DNA from 4 places in the Rhizobium sp. 862_C5_N1_2 genome. Region 1 is predicted to be linked to each of the others. Evidence: predicted binding sites of a transcription regulator. Region 1 holds the regulator's gene; each other region holds the start of a gene.
What was found. Region 1 encodes PhoB, which activates phosphate uptake and scavenging genes when phosphate is short. Its sites were predicted from a motif close to TGTCATNNANCTGTCAT; they were not measured.
Positions count from the first base shown of each region.

Region 1 (3,943 bases):
GGAAAACTGGTAGCGGCGCGCCGTCTTGATCGCGCATTCGAGCGCCTCGGCACCCGAATTGGTGAAGAACACCTTGTCGGCGAAGGTGGCGTCCGTCAGCCGTTTTGCCAGACGCTCCTGGCCGGGGATCTCATAGATGTTCGAGAGGTGCCAGACCTTGTCGGCCTGCTCCTTCAGTGCACCCACAACATGCGGATTGCTGTGGCCGACTGAGGTAACGGCAACGCCGGCGCCGAAATCGAGATATCGCTCGCCGCTTTCGGTGATCAGCCACACGCCCTCGCCTCGCTCGAACCGCAGCGGGGCACGAGAATAGGTGTCATAAAGCGGCGCGGCTTCAGCCATGGCGCGATCTCCATCAAAGTTGCCGGGCAATGACTCCGGCTAAGGAAACCAGGCCCGAAAAATCAAAAATGCCGCCTTGCGGCGGCGAGTGGCACTATTTCCTTTTCGCGCTGCAATGTCAACAAAACTGCGCCCTTAGCGCATGCAGCAAGGGTGTACAGCGGCATTTTCAGTCTTCAACAGGCATTATTGCAGAAATGCCACGCAGAGGCAGCAAGTTGGGGAAAACTACGAATTCGATTCATCCGGATTCATGCGACTCTTGTCACGGAGTCAGCCTCACACTAGGTTAAAGATCAATTACTAGACTGCATGCGGCGGAACTAGTCACCAAAATTGATCAAGCGTTTCTTGTTTCGGAGCTCCCGGGACAACGGTGAGGGATTCTGCCATCACCAACGCAAAAGGTGGAGACAGGGCATGAACTGGACAGACGAGCGGGTCGAGAAACTCAAGAAACTTTGGGCCGAAGGACTGAGCGCCAGCCAGATCGCTGCGCAGCTTGGCGGAGTCAGCAGAAATGCGGTCATCGGCAAAGTGCACCGGCTGAGCCTGCCCGGCCGTGCCAAGGCCGGCGGCACCAACACCGCCGCACGAACGCCGAAGCGCAATACGTCGGCGCCGCGCGCGCCGAACTACGCCTCACGGGTCGCCACGCGCACCGTTACCCGCCAGCAGGGCGCGACCATGCTGAAGGAAGAGATCGAGATCGAAACGATCGAGGAAATGGAATACGTGCCGAGAGGCAACGTGGTCGTGCCGATTTCCCGACGCCTCGGCCTGACGGAACTGACCGAACGCACCTGCAAGTGGCCGGTCGGCGATCCGCTGAAGGACGACTTCCATTTCTGCGGCTGCGAATCCCCCGACAATTCGCCCTATTGCAGCTACCACCAGAAGCTTGCCTACCAGCCGGTCAACGAACGCCGCCGGGCGGCCGCGCGGGCCAGCTGAGCGGCGCCCGACCATCGTTAGAATGCAGAAACGGGCCGAGTGGCCCGTTTTTTTATGCAATGTTGGTTCGTGCCTATGGCTGCCCCTCATCCGGCTGCCGCCACCTTCTCCCCGCGCGCGGGGAGAAGGGGATATGCCGTGACCTCTCCGTTCCCCGCCAACCTTTCGCGGGGCACGTCCCCTCGCCCCGTTTACGGGGAGAGGGTTAGGGTGAGGGGCAGACGTCAGCACGAGCGACTTTGTCAGCAACTCAAATGGAAGCCCTCAGGCTTCCATCGAATAACCGGCGCCGCGGACGGTGCGGATGACGTCCTGCATGTTGGAAAAATTCAGCGCCTTGCGCAGGCGGCCGACATGGACGTCGACGGTGCGCTCGTCGACATAGATATCGTGGCCCCAGACGCCGTCCAGAAGCTGCGAGCGGGAGAAGACCCGGCCCGGTGACGACATCAGGAATTCCAGCAGGCGGAATTCGGTGGGGCCGAGGCGGACTTCGCGGGTCTTGCGATGGACGCGATGGGTCTCGCGGTCGAGCTCGATGTCACCGCATTTCAGCACCGTCGACAGCACCTCGGGACGGGCGCGACGCAGCATCGCCTTGACGCGGGCAACGAGCTCGGGGGTCGAGAAGGGCTTGACGACATAATCGTCGGCGCCCGTCGACAATCCGCGAACACGCTCGCTCTCTTCGCCGCGCGCCGTCAGCATGATGATCGGCAGGCGCTCGGTTTCCGGCCGCATGCGCAGGCGCCGGCAGAGCTCGATGCCGGAGACGCCGGGCAGCATCCAATCAAGGATGAGAAGATCGGGCGTGCGCTCCTGAAGCCGCATTTCGGCTTCGTCGCCACGAAGGATGGTATCGACCTCGAAGCCTTCCGCTTCGAGATTGTAGCGAAGAAGCACGCTGAGGGCTTCCTCGTCTTCAACAACTGCAACTCTCGGGATCATGCGTGTCGGTCTCCTCGCGCATGATCCTTAAATCGGGGGTGATTTAAGCAATGCATCCTGCGCAAATTCAGAAATTGGCTGCGACCTCATTGCGCGCCCGGACGGGCGCGCACGCAATTGACTGGTCCGGGCGACTGGCCCGGGCGGCTATTCCGTCACCGCGCCGACGGTGTTGGCGCTGTCGTCCTTCGGACGGTCGCCTTCCGGCTGAGCACCTGTCGTCATGTAGAAGATCGTCTCGGCGATGTTGGTGGCGTGGTCGCCGATACGCTCGATGTTCTTGGCGCAGAAGAGAAGATGCGTGCAGCTGGTGATGTTGCGCGGATCTTCCATCATGTAGGTCAGGAGCTCGCGGAACAGCGAGGTGTACATCGCGTCGATCTCGTTGTCGCGTTCGCGGATCGCATTCGCCTTGTCTGCGGAACGATTGGTGTAGACGTCGAGCACTTCCTTGAGCTGGACGAGCGCCAGCTCGGACAGATGCTCGAGGCCGCGGGCGAGCTTGCGGGGAACGCCGGTGCTTTGGACGGCGATGACGCGCTTGGCGGTGTTCTTGCCGAGGTCGCCGACACGTTCGAGATCGGCGGCGATGCGGATCGAACCCATGATTTCGCGCAGGTCCGAAGCCATTGGCTGACGGCGAGCGATGGTGACGATCGCCTTGTCGCCGATTTCGCGTTCGGCATGATCGAGGATCACATCGTCCGAAATGACCTTCTGCGCCAGCGCGGTATCGCCGTTGACGAGAGCGCGCACGGCTTCGCTGACCATCTGCTCGGCCAGGCCGCCCATTTCGGAAATCCGCCTGGACAGGAACTTCAAATCATCATCATAGGCAGAAAAAATATGTGTCGATGCCATGGGGCTTTATCCTCGAATAACGGGAAGGCTTGGTGTCGCCAAAATCAGCCGAAGCGACCCATGATGTAGTCCTGGGTGCGCGGATCGTCGGGATTGGTGAACATCTTGTCGGTGTCGTTCTCCTCGACGAGATTGCCGAGGTGGAACATGGCGGTGCGCTGCGAGACGCGCGCGGCCTGCTGCATGGAGTGGGTGACGATGACGATCGTGTAGTTCTCGCGCAGCTCGTGGATCAGCTCCTCGACCTTGGCGGTGGCGATCGGGTCGAGCGCCGAGCAGGGTTCGTCCATCAGGATGACTTCAGGGCTGACGGCAACGGCACGGGCAATGCAGAGGCGCTGCTGCTGGCCACCCGACAGGCCGGTGCCGGACTCGTGCACGCGGTCCTTGACTTCGTTCCAGAGACCGGCGCGCTGCAGGCTGGTCTCGACGATCTGGTCGAGATCGGCCTTCGACTTGGCAAGGCCATGGATGCGCGGGCCGTAGGAGACGTTTTCGTAGATCGTCTTCGGGAACGGGTTCGGCTTCTGGAAGACCATGCCGACGCGGGCGCGAAGTTCGACGACGTCGATATCGGGATCATAGATATCGTCGGCATCAAGCGTGATCTTGCCAGTGACGCGGCAGCCGTCGATCGTGTCGTTCATGCGGTTGAGGCTGCGCAGGAAGGTCGACTTGCCGCAGCCGGACGGGCCGATCAGGGCGGTTACGGTGTTTTCGCGGACGTTCAGATTCACATCGAAAAGCGCGCGCTTTTCGCCGTAGTAAACCGAGACATCCTTTCCGATCATCTTATACGGGACGTTGCTCATCTTCTGATCCAGCGCCTTTTCAA
Region 1 is NZ_JBPWPT010000001.1:200,956-204,898, reverse strand. It holds gene ACD590_RS01050 (aspartate aminotransferase family protein) at 1-345, opposite strand, end outside; gene ACD590_RS01045 (GcrA family cell cycle regulator) at 766-1,299, shown strand; gene phoB (phosphate regulon transcriptional regulator PhoB) at 1,564-2,247, opposite strand; gene phoU (phosphate signaling complex protein PhoU) at 2,395-3,108, opposite strand; gene pstB (phosphate ABC transporter ATP-binding protein PstB) at 3,153-3,943, opposite strand, start outside.

Region 2 (3,943 bases), 4.5 Mb from region 1:
GACGACGCTGCTCAACTGCCTCTCCACCCGGCTGCTGCCGAGCACCGGCAGCGTCGAATATCACATGCGCGACGGCAGCTACCGCGACCTCTACCGCATGAACGAGGCCGAGCGGCGCTTCCTGATGCGCACCGATTGGGGCTTCGTGCACCAGAATCCGGCGGATGGCCTGCGCATGACGGTGTCGGCCGGCGCCAATGTCGGCGAACGGCTGATGGCGATCGGCGACCGGCACTACGGCAAGATCCGCGCTTTGGCGATCGACTGGCTCGAACGCGTCGAGATCGACGCCGACCGCATCGACGATCAGCCGCGCGCCTTTTCCGGCGGCATGCGCCAGCGCCTGCAGATCGCCCGCAACCTTGTCACCGGGCCGCGCCTCGTCTTCATGGACGAGCCGACCGGCGGCCTCGACGTCTCGGTGCAGGCGCGCCTGCTCGATCTGGTCCGCGGCCTCGTCAACGATCTTGGTCTCTCGGCCATCATCGTCACCCACGATCTCGCCGTCGCCCGCCTGCTCTCGCACCGGATGATGGTGATGAAGGACGGCTACGTCATCGAACACGGGCTTACCGACCGCGTGCTCGACGATCCGCGCGAACCCTACACGCAGTTGCTCGTCTCCTCGATCCTGCAGGTCTGAGGTCCTAAACCAAGGAAGAAGAAATCATGGCAACGCCCCTCGTCGTTTCCGAAGTCTCGAAGAGCTTCACCATGCATCTGCGCGACGGCATCAAGCTACCTGTCGTCTCCGATGTCGCCTTCTCGGTCGCATCGGGCGAATGCGTCGTGCTCGGTGGCCCATCGGGCATCGGCAAGAGCTCGCTGCTCAAGATGATCTACGGCAATTATGCCGTCGACACCGGCCAGATCCTCATCCGTCACAATGACCGCATCGTCGATCTCGCCTCCGCCGATCCGCGCACCGTGCTCAACGTCCGCCGCGATACGCTCGGCTATGTCAGCCAGTTCCTGCGCACCGTGCCGCGCGTCGCGGCGATCGACGTGGTTGCCGAACCGCTGGTGGCACGCGGCGAGGACGCCGTCACCGCGCGGGAAAAGGCGGGCGCCCTGCTTGCCAGGCTCAATCTGCCGGAAACGCTCTGGCAGCTTCCGCCCGCCACCTTCTCCGGCGGCGAGCAGCAACGCGTCAACATCGCGCGCGGCTTCATCACCGAGCATACGATCCTGCTTCTCGACGAACCCACAGCCTCACTCGATGCCAGGAACCGTGCCGTCGTCGTCGGCATGATCGCGGAAAAGAAGAAGGCGGGGGTGGCCCTTCTCGGCATCTTCCACGATGAAGAGGTGCGCGAAGCCGTCGCCGACCGCATCCTCGACGTCCAGCAATTCTCACCGAGAAAGATCGCTGCATGAGCCGCAAGCTGGATATCGAGCCCCATTTTCATGAGACGGCGTCCGTCAGCGATTCCACCTTCGGGCGCTATACGGAGGTCTCTGAACGCTGCCGCATCAGCGAGGCCACGTTCGGCGACTATTCCTACATCATGCAGGACGGGTCCGTCTGGTGTGCGACGATCGGCAAGTTCGTCAATATCGCCGCCGCCGTGCGTATCAACGCCACCAACCATCCGACCTGGCGCGCGACGCTGCATCATTTCACCTATCGCGCCGCCGACTACTGGCCGGACGGCGACATGGAGACGGACTTCTTCGCCTGGCGGCGCGCAAACCGCGTGACGATCGGCAACGACGTCTGGATCGGCCACGGGGCGACCATTCTGCCGGGCGTCAACGTCGGCAACGGCGCGGTGATCGGAGCCGGCGCCGTCGTCTCGAAGGACGTCGCGCCCTATGCGATCGTCGGCGGCGTGCCGGCAAAGCTCATCCGCGAGCGCTTTCCGAGAGAGGTCGGCGAACGGATGGACAGGCTTTCCTGGTGGGACTGGGAGCACGACCGGCTACGCCAGGCGCTCTCCGATTTCCGCAACCTGAGCGCGGAAGATTTCCTATCCCGTTACGGCGGTTAAACCCCCGATATAGGGGCGGAGAATTGTGACAGGACTTACACAAATATGACATGTGAGGTTCATCAAGCGGGACTAATGCGATGCTGACCAAGGCCTGAATCGCAAGGGAAGAGCATGATGTTCGAGCTGAAGAATGTCACACGTCGTTTCGGAAAAAAGCTCGCCGTCGATTCCGTCACGCTCGCCATTCCTCAGGGCCAGATGGTCGGCATTATCGGCCGCTCCGGCGCCGGCAAGTCGACGCTGCTGCGCATGATCAACCGCCTTCAGGAGCCGAGCTCCGGCTCCATTCATTTCGCCGGCGTCGAGGTCTCCGGGCTTCGCGGCCAGGCGTTGCGCAACTGGCAGCGCGACTGCGCGATGATCTTCCAGCAGTTCAACCTGGTGCCGCGCCTCGACGTCCTCACCAATGTCATGCTTGGCCGCCTCAATCATCGCTCGACGCTTATGAGCCTGCTCAACATCTTCACTCGCGAGGAACGCGTGCATGCCATCGCGGCTCTCGAACGCCTCGGCATCGAGCAGACGGCGCTGCAGGCAGCCGGCACGCTTTCCGGCGGCCAGCAGCAGCGCGTGGCGATTGCCCGCGCTCTGATGCAGAACCCGAAGATGGTTCTCGCCGACGAGCCGATCGCCTCGCTCGATCCGCTGAACGCCAAGATCGTCATGGATGCGCTGCGCGATATCAACGAGCGCGAGGGCATCACCGTCGTCACCAACCTTCACACGCTCGACACCGCCCGCAACTATTGTGAGCGCATCGTCGGCATGGCCGGCGGCCGCGTCGTCTTCGACGGCAAGCCCTCGGAGCTGACCGCGGAAGCGGTGAAGGAAATCTACGGGACGGACAAGGACGGCGCCGGCATCGACGAAACGGTGACCTCGACATCGATCAATATCGCCCCCGAGTGGGCAGACCATCAATCCGCCGGCACACAGCCGCTGGCGCTGGCGCTGGCCGGCCTCTGAGAGAGGCAGCCGCGATCGAGCGCCCGCGTCAAGGGCACACTTCTTCGTAACGGGAAGGCCGGGGACACCGGTCAATAGGAGAGAACATGTTGAAGAAAGCACTCTTTGCGGCAACGGCGCTCTTCGCGCTCGCCGGCGCTGCCCACGCTGCAGACCTCAAGGAATTCCGCATCGGCATCCTCGGCGGCGAAAACGAAACCGACCGCCTGCGCAACTATGCCTGCCTTGCCGACCATCTGAAGCAGGAATTCGGCTTCGAGAAGGTTTCGCTCTTCCCGGCCGCCGACTATGACGGCGTGATCCAGGGCCTGCTCGGTGGCACGCTCGACTTCGCCGAACTCGGCGCCTCCGGCTACGCCGCCGTCTACATCAAGGATTCGAAGGCTGTCACGCCGATCCTGACGACGCAGCAGAAGGACGGCTCGACGGGTTATTACTCGATCGGCCTTGCTCTGAAGTCCTCCGGCATCAAGTCCATCAAGGACGCCAAGGGCAAGAAGCTCGGCTACGCCGATCCGGATTCCACGTCCGGCTACCTCGTTCCGCTGACGCAGATCCCGAAGGACACGGGCATGCCGAACGACAAGTTCTTCGCCTCGACCCAGTTCAACGGCGGTCACGAGAACAACCTTCTCGCTGCCTATGACGGCAAGGTCGACATTGCCGTCGACGATAGCTCGGGCATCGGCGACTTCAAGGACGGCTACACCTCCGGTACCTTCCGCAAGGAAGTCGACAAGGGCGCCGTCGATCCGAACAAGCTGGTCGAAGTATGGCGTTCGCCGCTGATCCCGAACGGCCCGCTCGTCGTTCGCAATGCTCTCGGCGAAGAGTGGCAGACGAAGCTTGCAGCCTTCTTCACGGCTCTGCCGGAGAAGGATCACAAGTGCTTCGCCGCTGTCGAAGGCGGCGATTACAAGGGCTACTCGCCCGTCAAGCACGACTTCTACAACGCTGTCGTTGAAGTCCGCAAAGCTGCCATC
Region 2 is NZ_JBPWPT010000001.1:4,734,963-4,738,905, reverse strand. It holds gene phnK (phosphonate C-P lyase system protein PhnK) at 1-643, shown strand, start outside; gene phnL (phosphonate C-P lyase system protein PhnL) at 670-1,377, shown strand; gene ACD590_RS23210 (DapH/DapD/GlmU-related protein) at 1,374-1,991, shown strand; gene phnC (phosphonate ABC transporter ATP-binding protein) at 2,109-2,960, shown strand; gene phnD (phosphonate ABC transporter substrate-binding protein) at 3,047-3,943, shown strand, end outside.
Region 2: phnC (phosphonate ABC transporter ATP-binding protein) is a predicted target of PhoB. The motif match lies at 2,026-2,042, and genes of this name have one in related genera.

Region 3 (3,943 bases), 4.5 Mb from region 1:
GCCTCACGAGGGCATGAAAGCCGTGGGCGCCAACTGGTGGGAACGCGTGCGCTTTGCCGCCCTGCCGCAAGTGCTGCCGAATTTCACCTCCTATGCGCTGCTGCGCCTTGAGATCAACGTGCGCGCCTCGACCATCATCGGCGCCGTCGGCGGCGGCGGCATCGGCGAGGAGCTGAAGCTTTCGATTTCGCGCGGCTTCGGCGCCAAGACGGTGGCGCTCGTTCTGCTGCTGTTCGTGACGATCGTCGCCGTCGACCAGTTCTCCGCATGGCTGCGCCGCCGCCTCGTCGGCGAGCACGCCTTCCTCCTGCAACATTGAGGCCGCCATGACGGTGATCGACGCAAACCGCATGCATGAGATAGAAACGCGCTATCCGGATTATTTCCACCGGTCGTTCCGCCAGCGTTTCGGCGGGCTGATGATCCTCATCGCGACACTGCTCTACAGCCTCTATGCCGTCTGGTTCTTCGACCTGCCCAAGCTTTTTGCCGAAGCCCATTGGGAGCGCATCGGCATCTATCTCAGCCAATGGGTGAGCTACGACGTTCAGCCGGAATTCCGCATTGGGGATGACGGCTTGATCGACATCCGTTATCCGCGCTTCTCGCCGCTTGGCGACAATCCGCATCCGGACTGGCTGGTCAACAATCCCGACGGCAGCATCACCGTCTCGATCAGCGGCACCAGCGGCAGCGTCACCGTCTCGAAGAGCGAGACGATCGTCACCGCGCATGGCATCAGCGTCCCGGTGGAAGTTTCGAGCGGTGCGCCGAAAGTCGTCGGACCGGTACCCGGCTGGATGACAGTCTATGATGACAACGTGCTGGCGGATCTCGGCTTTGCCGGCAATGTCAGCATCTCAGTCGACCGGGTGAAGATCCGCAAACGTTTCATCGGTTGGGCGAATTTCATCTTCGACACGCAATCATCCTTCTTCGACAAGCCGGTCGGCGAGGTCGTCAGCCTCATCGTCTCCGGTCCGCGCATCAAGCCCAACCAATCCAACCTGTCGCTCGCCTTCGACGATATCTGGAACAACAGCGAATGGCAGCACGGCGACGTCTGGACCAAGCTTTTCCAGACGATCGTCATGGCGTTCCTCGGGACGCTGCTCGGCTCACTTACCGCCTTTCCGCTCGCCTTCCTGGCAGCGCGCAACATCACGCCGAACCGCCTGCTGAACCAGATCCTGAAGCGCTTCTTCGATTTCTTGCGCTCGGTCGATATGCTGATCTGGGCGCTGTTCCTGACGCGCGCCTTCGGCCCCGGCCCGCTCGCCGGCAGCGGTGCGATCTTCCTCACCGAGACCGGCACGCTCGGCAAGCTCTATTCCGAAGGACTCGAGAATATCGACAACAAGCCGCGGGAAGGCATCAAATCAACAGGCGCTCAGACCGTGCTCGTTCATCGTTATGGCATTATGCCGCAGATCGTTCCCGTCTTCGTCAGCCAGACGCTCTACCAATGGGAATCGAACGTGCGCGGCGCGACCATTATCGGCGCTGTCGGCGCCGGCGGCATCGGCCTCAAGCTGTGGGAGGCCATGCGCACCAACGCCAACTGGGAAAACGTCGCCTACATGGTCATTCTGATCCTGATCGTCATCTTCATTTTCGACACCGCCTCGAACGCGCTGCGCCACCGGCTGATGGGCACGAAAGCCCACTGACCCATCCATCAAAGCAGTGGCGGCGCTGCCGCCATCATCATTCTGTCACGGAAATCTTTTAGCCGGGAGCCTGCTTGCGGTTCGCCGCCAAATCACTGCACAGTGCCCTCCCCGTTTGGACGATCTCCAGGATAAACGCCTTGCGCTACGCTCTCTATTTCTCGCCGCCGAAGGATGATCCCCTGACCGGCGCGGCCTCGCTTTGGCTCGGCCGCAATGCTTTCACCGGCGAGACCTACCCTGCACCGGAATATGAGCAACTGGGGGCGGCAGAACAGTTCGAGCTGACTGCCGACCCGCGCCGCTACGGCTTTCACGCCACGATCAAGGCGCCCTTTTCCCTCGCCTCCTCGGTCACCGAGGAGGATCTCATGACCGTTGCCGAGGATTTTGCCCAGCGCACGCAAGCCTTCGAGATTCCTGAGCTCGTGCTCGGCCAGCTCGGCCGTTTTTTTGCTCTCGTTCCCGGTTCACTTCACCAACCTCTTCAGGATTTCGCCGCGAAGGTGGTAAGGTCCTTCGAACCGTTCCGGGCAGCGCTTTCCGAGGCCGATATGGCGCGGCGCAATCCGGAGAAGCTCAGCGACAGCCAGCGCGCCCATCTGCAGCGCTGGGGTTATCCTTACGTCATGGAGGATTTCGGCTTTCACATGACGCTGAGCGGCCAAGTGCCAGAGACACGTGCTCAGGTGATGAAAGCGATCCTGACAGAGCGTTTTGCCGATTTCATCGGCCGGCCGCTTTCGATTTCCGGCCTTGCCGTCTTCATCGAGGAGACGCGCGGTGCGCCGTTCAAAGTTCATTCCTGGCTGCCGCTTGCCGGCGCCAAAAGCTGAAAGACCTGACGACATGAGCAAAGAGACCGTGTTTTCCAACGCCCGCATCGTTCTCGAGGATGACATCCTCTCAGGCTCGATCCTCATCCGCGACGGCAAGATTGCCGACATCTCCGAGGGCAACTCGGTAGCCGGCGAAGATTTCGAAGGCGACTACGTCATTCCAGGCCTCGTCGAGCTGCACACCGATCATCTCGAAGGCCATTATCAACCGCGTCCCGGCATTCGCTGGAACAAGACCGCCGCAGTTCAAGCGCATGACGCCCAGATCGTCACGTCAGGCATCACCACGGTGTTCGACTGCCTGCGCATGGGTGCGGACGAGGACGGCGGCTTCGAACATGGCGAGATGCGCGAGATGGCGGACGCCATCCAATCGGCGGAGAAGGAAGGCAGGCTGCGCGCCGAGCACCTCATCCACCTGCGCTGCGAGGTCTCGGCCGACAACGTGCTCGAACACTTCGGCGATTTCGAAAACGACCGGCATGTGCGGCTCGTCTCGCTGATGGATCATGCACCCGGCCAGCGGCAATTCCAGACGATGGACCAATATATCTTCTACTACCAGAAGAAGCGGGGCCTGAGCGACGAGGCGTTCGCCCGTTTCGTTGCCAAGCGTCAGGCAGAATCGGCGCGCAATTCGACGCCGCATCGCAATGCCATCGCCAAGGTCTGCGCCGAGCGCGGCATCACCGTGGCAAGCCATGATGACGCGACGCTCTCGCATGTCGACGAGGCAATTGACAACGGTGTGCGCCTGGCCGAGTTCCCGACCAGTTTCGACGCCGCCCGGGCGTCGCACGAGCACGGCATGAGCGTGCTGATGGGCGCGCCGAACATCGTGCGGGGCAAGTCGCATTCCGGCAATATCGCCGCCCGCGACCTTGCCGAGATGGGCGTGCTCGACGTGCTTTCCTCCGACTACGTACCGCTCAGCCTGCTGCATGCGCCCTTCATCCTCGCCGACGAGGTGGAGAGCATCAGCCTACCGAAGGCGATCGCCATGGTGACGTCGACGCCCGCCCGCACCGTCAGCTTCGACGATCGCGGCCGGATCGCAACCGGGCTGCGCGCCGATCTTGTCCGCGTCCATCGTTCGCACGGCGTGCCGGTGACACGCTCCGTCTGGCGCCAGGGACGCCGTGTCGCATGATGCCGCACGAACCCCACGCAGGAGCCGGTGCCGAGCGCGGCATCATGGTCGTTGTCGTCGGTCCGAGCGGTGCTGGCAAGGACACGCTGATGAACCTCGCCGCCCGGCGTTTTGCCGGCCGTGAGAACGTGCATTTCGTCCGCCGCGTCATCACCCGCCACCGCGATGCCGGCGGCGAGGACCATCTTTCCGTCTCCCTCCAAGGGTTTGCCGCCATGGAGCAATCAGGCTCCTTCGCCGTCTGGTGGGAAGCGCACGGCCTGAAATACGGTATTCCCGCCGAG
Region 3 is NZ_JBPWPT010000001.1:4,730,199-4,734,141, reverse strand. It holds gene phnE (phosphonate ABC transporter, permease protein PhnE) at 1-319, shown strand, start outside; gene phnE (phosphonate ABC transporter, permease protein PhnE) at 327-1,670, shown strand; gene ACD590_RS23185 (DUF1045 domain-containing protein) at 1,811-2,506, shown strand; gene ACD590_RS23180 (alpha-D-ribose 1-methylphosphonate 5-triphosphate diphosphatase) at 2,520-3,659, shown strand; gene phnN (phosphonate metabolism protein/1,5-bisphosphokinase (PRPP-forming) PhnN) at 3,656-3,943, shown strand, end outside.
Region 3: ACD590_RS23185 (DUF1045 domain-containing protein) is a predicted target of PhoB. The motif match lies at 1,703-1,719, and genes of this name have one in related genera.

Region 4 (3,943 bases), 4.3 Mb from region 1:
CAATCGCCACGGTGATCAAAACCTCGGTCGTACCCGACCAATTGACGGCGAGCTTAACAACAATCCTTAAAAAAGTGATAAACCGGCATGTCCCTAGATTTCGGGACGAATGAAGTCGCGTGTCTCGGCGTCCATGACCCACAGTTCGCCGGTCGAAATGTCGAACCAGGCGCCGTGGAGATGAAGGTTTCCCGCTTCCTCGAGAGCCCTGATATCGGGGAAGCTTCTGAGATTGTTGATTGAATTGCGGATGGAGACACGCTCCAGCGCCGTCTGCCGCTCGGCGGCCGTCATCACGTCGTTGCTCTGGATCTGCTCGGCGGCAGGTTTGACCAGCGACATCCAGCGGCCGATGAAGTCGCCGGGCGACAATGGCTCGGCATTCGGATCGAGCGCAGCGCGGATGCCACCGCAGCGGCCGTGACCCATCACGACGATATCCGAGACCTTCAGCACCTGCACGGCAAATTCGAGTGCGGCCGACGTCGAATGAAAATGGCCATCCGGCTCGTAGGGCGGCACCATGTTGGCGACGTTGCGGATGACGAAGAGCTCGCCCGGGCCGGCATCGAAGATCAGCTCCGGTGCCGCGCGAGAATCCGAACAGGCAATGACAAGCGTATGGGGACTTTGACCGTTTTCGGCAAGCTGCCGATACCTGTCGCGGGCGTCGGAATAGCGCCCGTTCATGAAGTTGCGATAGCCGTCCAGAAGAGGGTTTGGAAAACGCTGCATGCTTCTGGATTAGCGCGCGCGGACGACAAGATCAACTGCTGCACCGCAAAATGAACATATTGGCAGATGCGTCACTTTTTCCGCCGCTGCGCCGGGTGCACGAGCCGGCGCATCTGCACCATGGCCATCGGCGTTGAAAGGCTGGAAGCATCGCTTGCCAGCATCAACTCGTTGCTGCCGCGCTTGACGGCCCGCGCAAGCACCTCGAAGACGCTGGCGGTGGCAAGCTGCAGCGCCTTTTCGTCCTCGAGCCCGGAAAGCAGGCGCGACAGGAAGACGGCGGCGAGCAGGTCGCCGAGACCATTGGGCGGGTTTTCGACGACACGGTGCTCGGCAAGAAGCGCGTGGCGACCGGAAAGATAAAGATTGCCGGTACCGCCCGCCATCATCGGCACGGCTGAAGTGACGAGCATGCGCGATGGTCCGAGCGCGAGCGCCGCCTCCATGATCGTACTGTTGTCTTCGAGGGCCGCCCCCGAAAGCCATGCAAGCTCGTACCGGTTCGGCGTCGCGAGCGAGGCAAGCGGAATGAGATGATCGCGAATAGCCTCTGCAGTTGCTTCCGGCACGTAAAGGCCGCCGAGATCGCCCATGACGGGATCGCAGACATAGAGCAGCTCGGGATTGTTTTGCCGGAGCGCACCGATCAGCCGAGCGACGGAGCGCGCCTGGGCGGCATTGCCGAAATAGCCCGAAAGCACCGCCTTGACTTCGCCGATCCAGGGCGCGCGGATCAGATCGTCGATCGCCGCGTCGAAATCCGATTCCGCAAAAGTTAGCCGCGTCGAGCGGCCGTGGCCGGGATGCCAGGGCAGCACGATGGTCGGCATGGCCCAGACCGGATGACCGAGCGTCTCCAATGCAAAGACGGCTGCCCGGTTTCCGACCGAGCCACGCACCACATGGCTGGAAATGACGATGACTGCGCCCGCTGCATTTTCCGACATGATACCCAAGATCCGAATGATGACCGCGTTTGATGATCTTTTTGACGCCACGCTGTCAACCATTCTTCATGCGAGCGTGGAAATGTTCGCCGGGACGAAAAACCGGGAGACGGGACTTTCCCTTTCGTTTGGCGACGAAAGCGGAAAATCTCTTACAATTTCTCATTTCCAGCGCCAAAAAAGCATCAAAACAATCCTTCGGACCGCTCTTTTAGAGATTTTTTCGAAGAATCTTCTGCTAGCTTGCGAAAAATCAGACATTGAGGGAGGCGATCCATGGCTGCCAGAAACAATCCGAAACGGGAAAAGCAGATCGAAAGCGCGCGCAAGATCGCCAAGGCGACGGGTGAAGCGCATCTCGATCCGGAAATTCTCTTCGGCCGGGCAAGCAATGACGATCTCGAACTCTACACGCCTGAGATGCTGGCACTCTCCGCCGTGCATTCGGCAAAGGAGCTCGCCGCCTGGAACGGTAAGGTGCCTCGTGTCGGCATCGACACCATTGCCGATGTGACGCCGGACGGCATCGCGGTCTCGGTGCTTTCAGTCACCGACCAGAACATGCCTTTTCTTTTTGAATCGGTCATGGGCGAAGTGACAAGCACCTATCGCGACCTGTTCATGGCCGTGCATCCCATCCTGATCATGGAGAAGGGCAAGGCGCCGGCGCTTTATTCCGCCGATCACCCAAGCGATCCGGCCAACCGCGTCAGCCATATCCAGCTTCATATTGCGCCGCTCAATTCCGCCCAGGCCGCCGATCTCGTCAAACGCATCGAAAAAGTGCTCGAACAGGTCCGCCTGTCGGTTTCCGACTGGAAGCCGATGCTTTCCAAGATTGACGGAGTGATCGCAGAGCTTGCGGCCAATGGCGCCAGCCGGAAGAAGGCCGATCGCGACGAAGCCGTCGCTTTCCTGACCTGGCTGCGCGACGAGAATTTCACTTTCCTCGGCATGCGGGAATATGTCTATTCCGGCAAGGGGAGCAATGCCAAGGTCGAGCGCGACAAGGGTGCTGGCCTCGGCATCCTCTCCAATCCCGATGTATTGGTGCTGCGCACCGGCAAGGACGCCGTAACGACAACGCCTGAGATCCTTGCCTTCCTCGACGGCCCCGACTTCCTGATCGTCACCAAGGCGAATGTGAAATCGATTGTCCATCGCCGGGCCTATATGGATTATGTCGGCGTCAAGCGCTTCGACACTGACGGCAACGTCACCGGCGAACTGCGCATCGTCGGCCTCTTCACCTCGACGGCCTATACGTCGCTCGCCTCCGAAATCCCGCTGCTGCGTTCCAAGATCGAGAAAGTGAAGGAACATTTCGGCTTCGACCCGATGAGCCATTCCGGCCGCATGCTCGACAACACGCTGGAATCCTATCCGCGCGACGACCTTTTCCAGATCGACACGACGCTGCTTGCAAGTTTTGCCGAACAGATCAACGACTTGGCCGATCGGCCACGCGTGCGCGTCCTGCCACGAATCGATCATTTCGACCGCTTCGTCTCGGTGATCATCTACGTGCCGCGCGAGGAATATGACTCGATCGTACGCGAACGGATCGGCACCTATCTGAAGACTGTCTATGACGGCCGTGTCTCTGCCTATTACCCGGCTTTCCCGGAAGGGGGCGTGGCGCGCGTGCATTTCATCATCGGCCGCTCGGGCGGCAAGACGCCGCGCATCCCGCAGGCAAAGCTCGAGCAGGCGATCCGCGAGATCACGGCCCGCTGGGACGACCGTTTCGAGGCGCTGGCCGGGGCCAAGGCGCCGAAGATATCCGTCGACCAAGCCTTCCAGGATTCCTTCACCCCGGAGGAAACCGTGGCCGACCTCGCCGATATCGGCGCCTGCGCCGCCGGCGAGCCGCTTCGCATCCAGTTCTACCATCGCCAGGAGGCACAGGGCCGCACCCTTTCCTTGAAGATCTTTCACGCCGGCGGCCAGCTGGCGCTGTCGCGCCGAGTGCCGCTCCTCGAGAATCTCGGCTTCAATGTCGTCAGCGAACGCACCTTCGACATCGGGGTGCCTGCCGCTGATGGAGAAACCAAACTCGTCGTGTTGCACGACATGGAACTCGAGACCCGCAACGGCGGCGAAATCGATCTGCAGCGTTACGGCGCCGCCCTCGAGGAAGCCTTCGTCGCCGCCTTCGCCGGCACGATCGACAATGACAGCTTCAACCGGCTGATCCTTTCGGCCGGGCTCTCGGCGCGCGAGACGAACGTTCTGCGCGCCTATGCGCGTTATCTCCGGCA
Region 4 is NZ_JBPWPT010000001.1:4,508,769-4,512,711, forward strand. It holds gene ACD590_RS22205 (carbonic anhydrase) at 94-735, opposite strand; gene pdxY (pyridoxal kinase PdxY) at 807-1,682, opposite strand; gene ACD590_RS22215 (NAD-glutamate dehydrogenase) at 1,959-3,943, shown strand, end outside.
Region 4: ACD590_RS22215 (NAD-glutamate dehydrogenase) is a predicted target of PhoB. The motif match lies at 1,736-1,752, and genes of this name have one in related genera.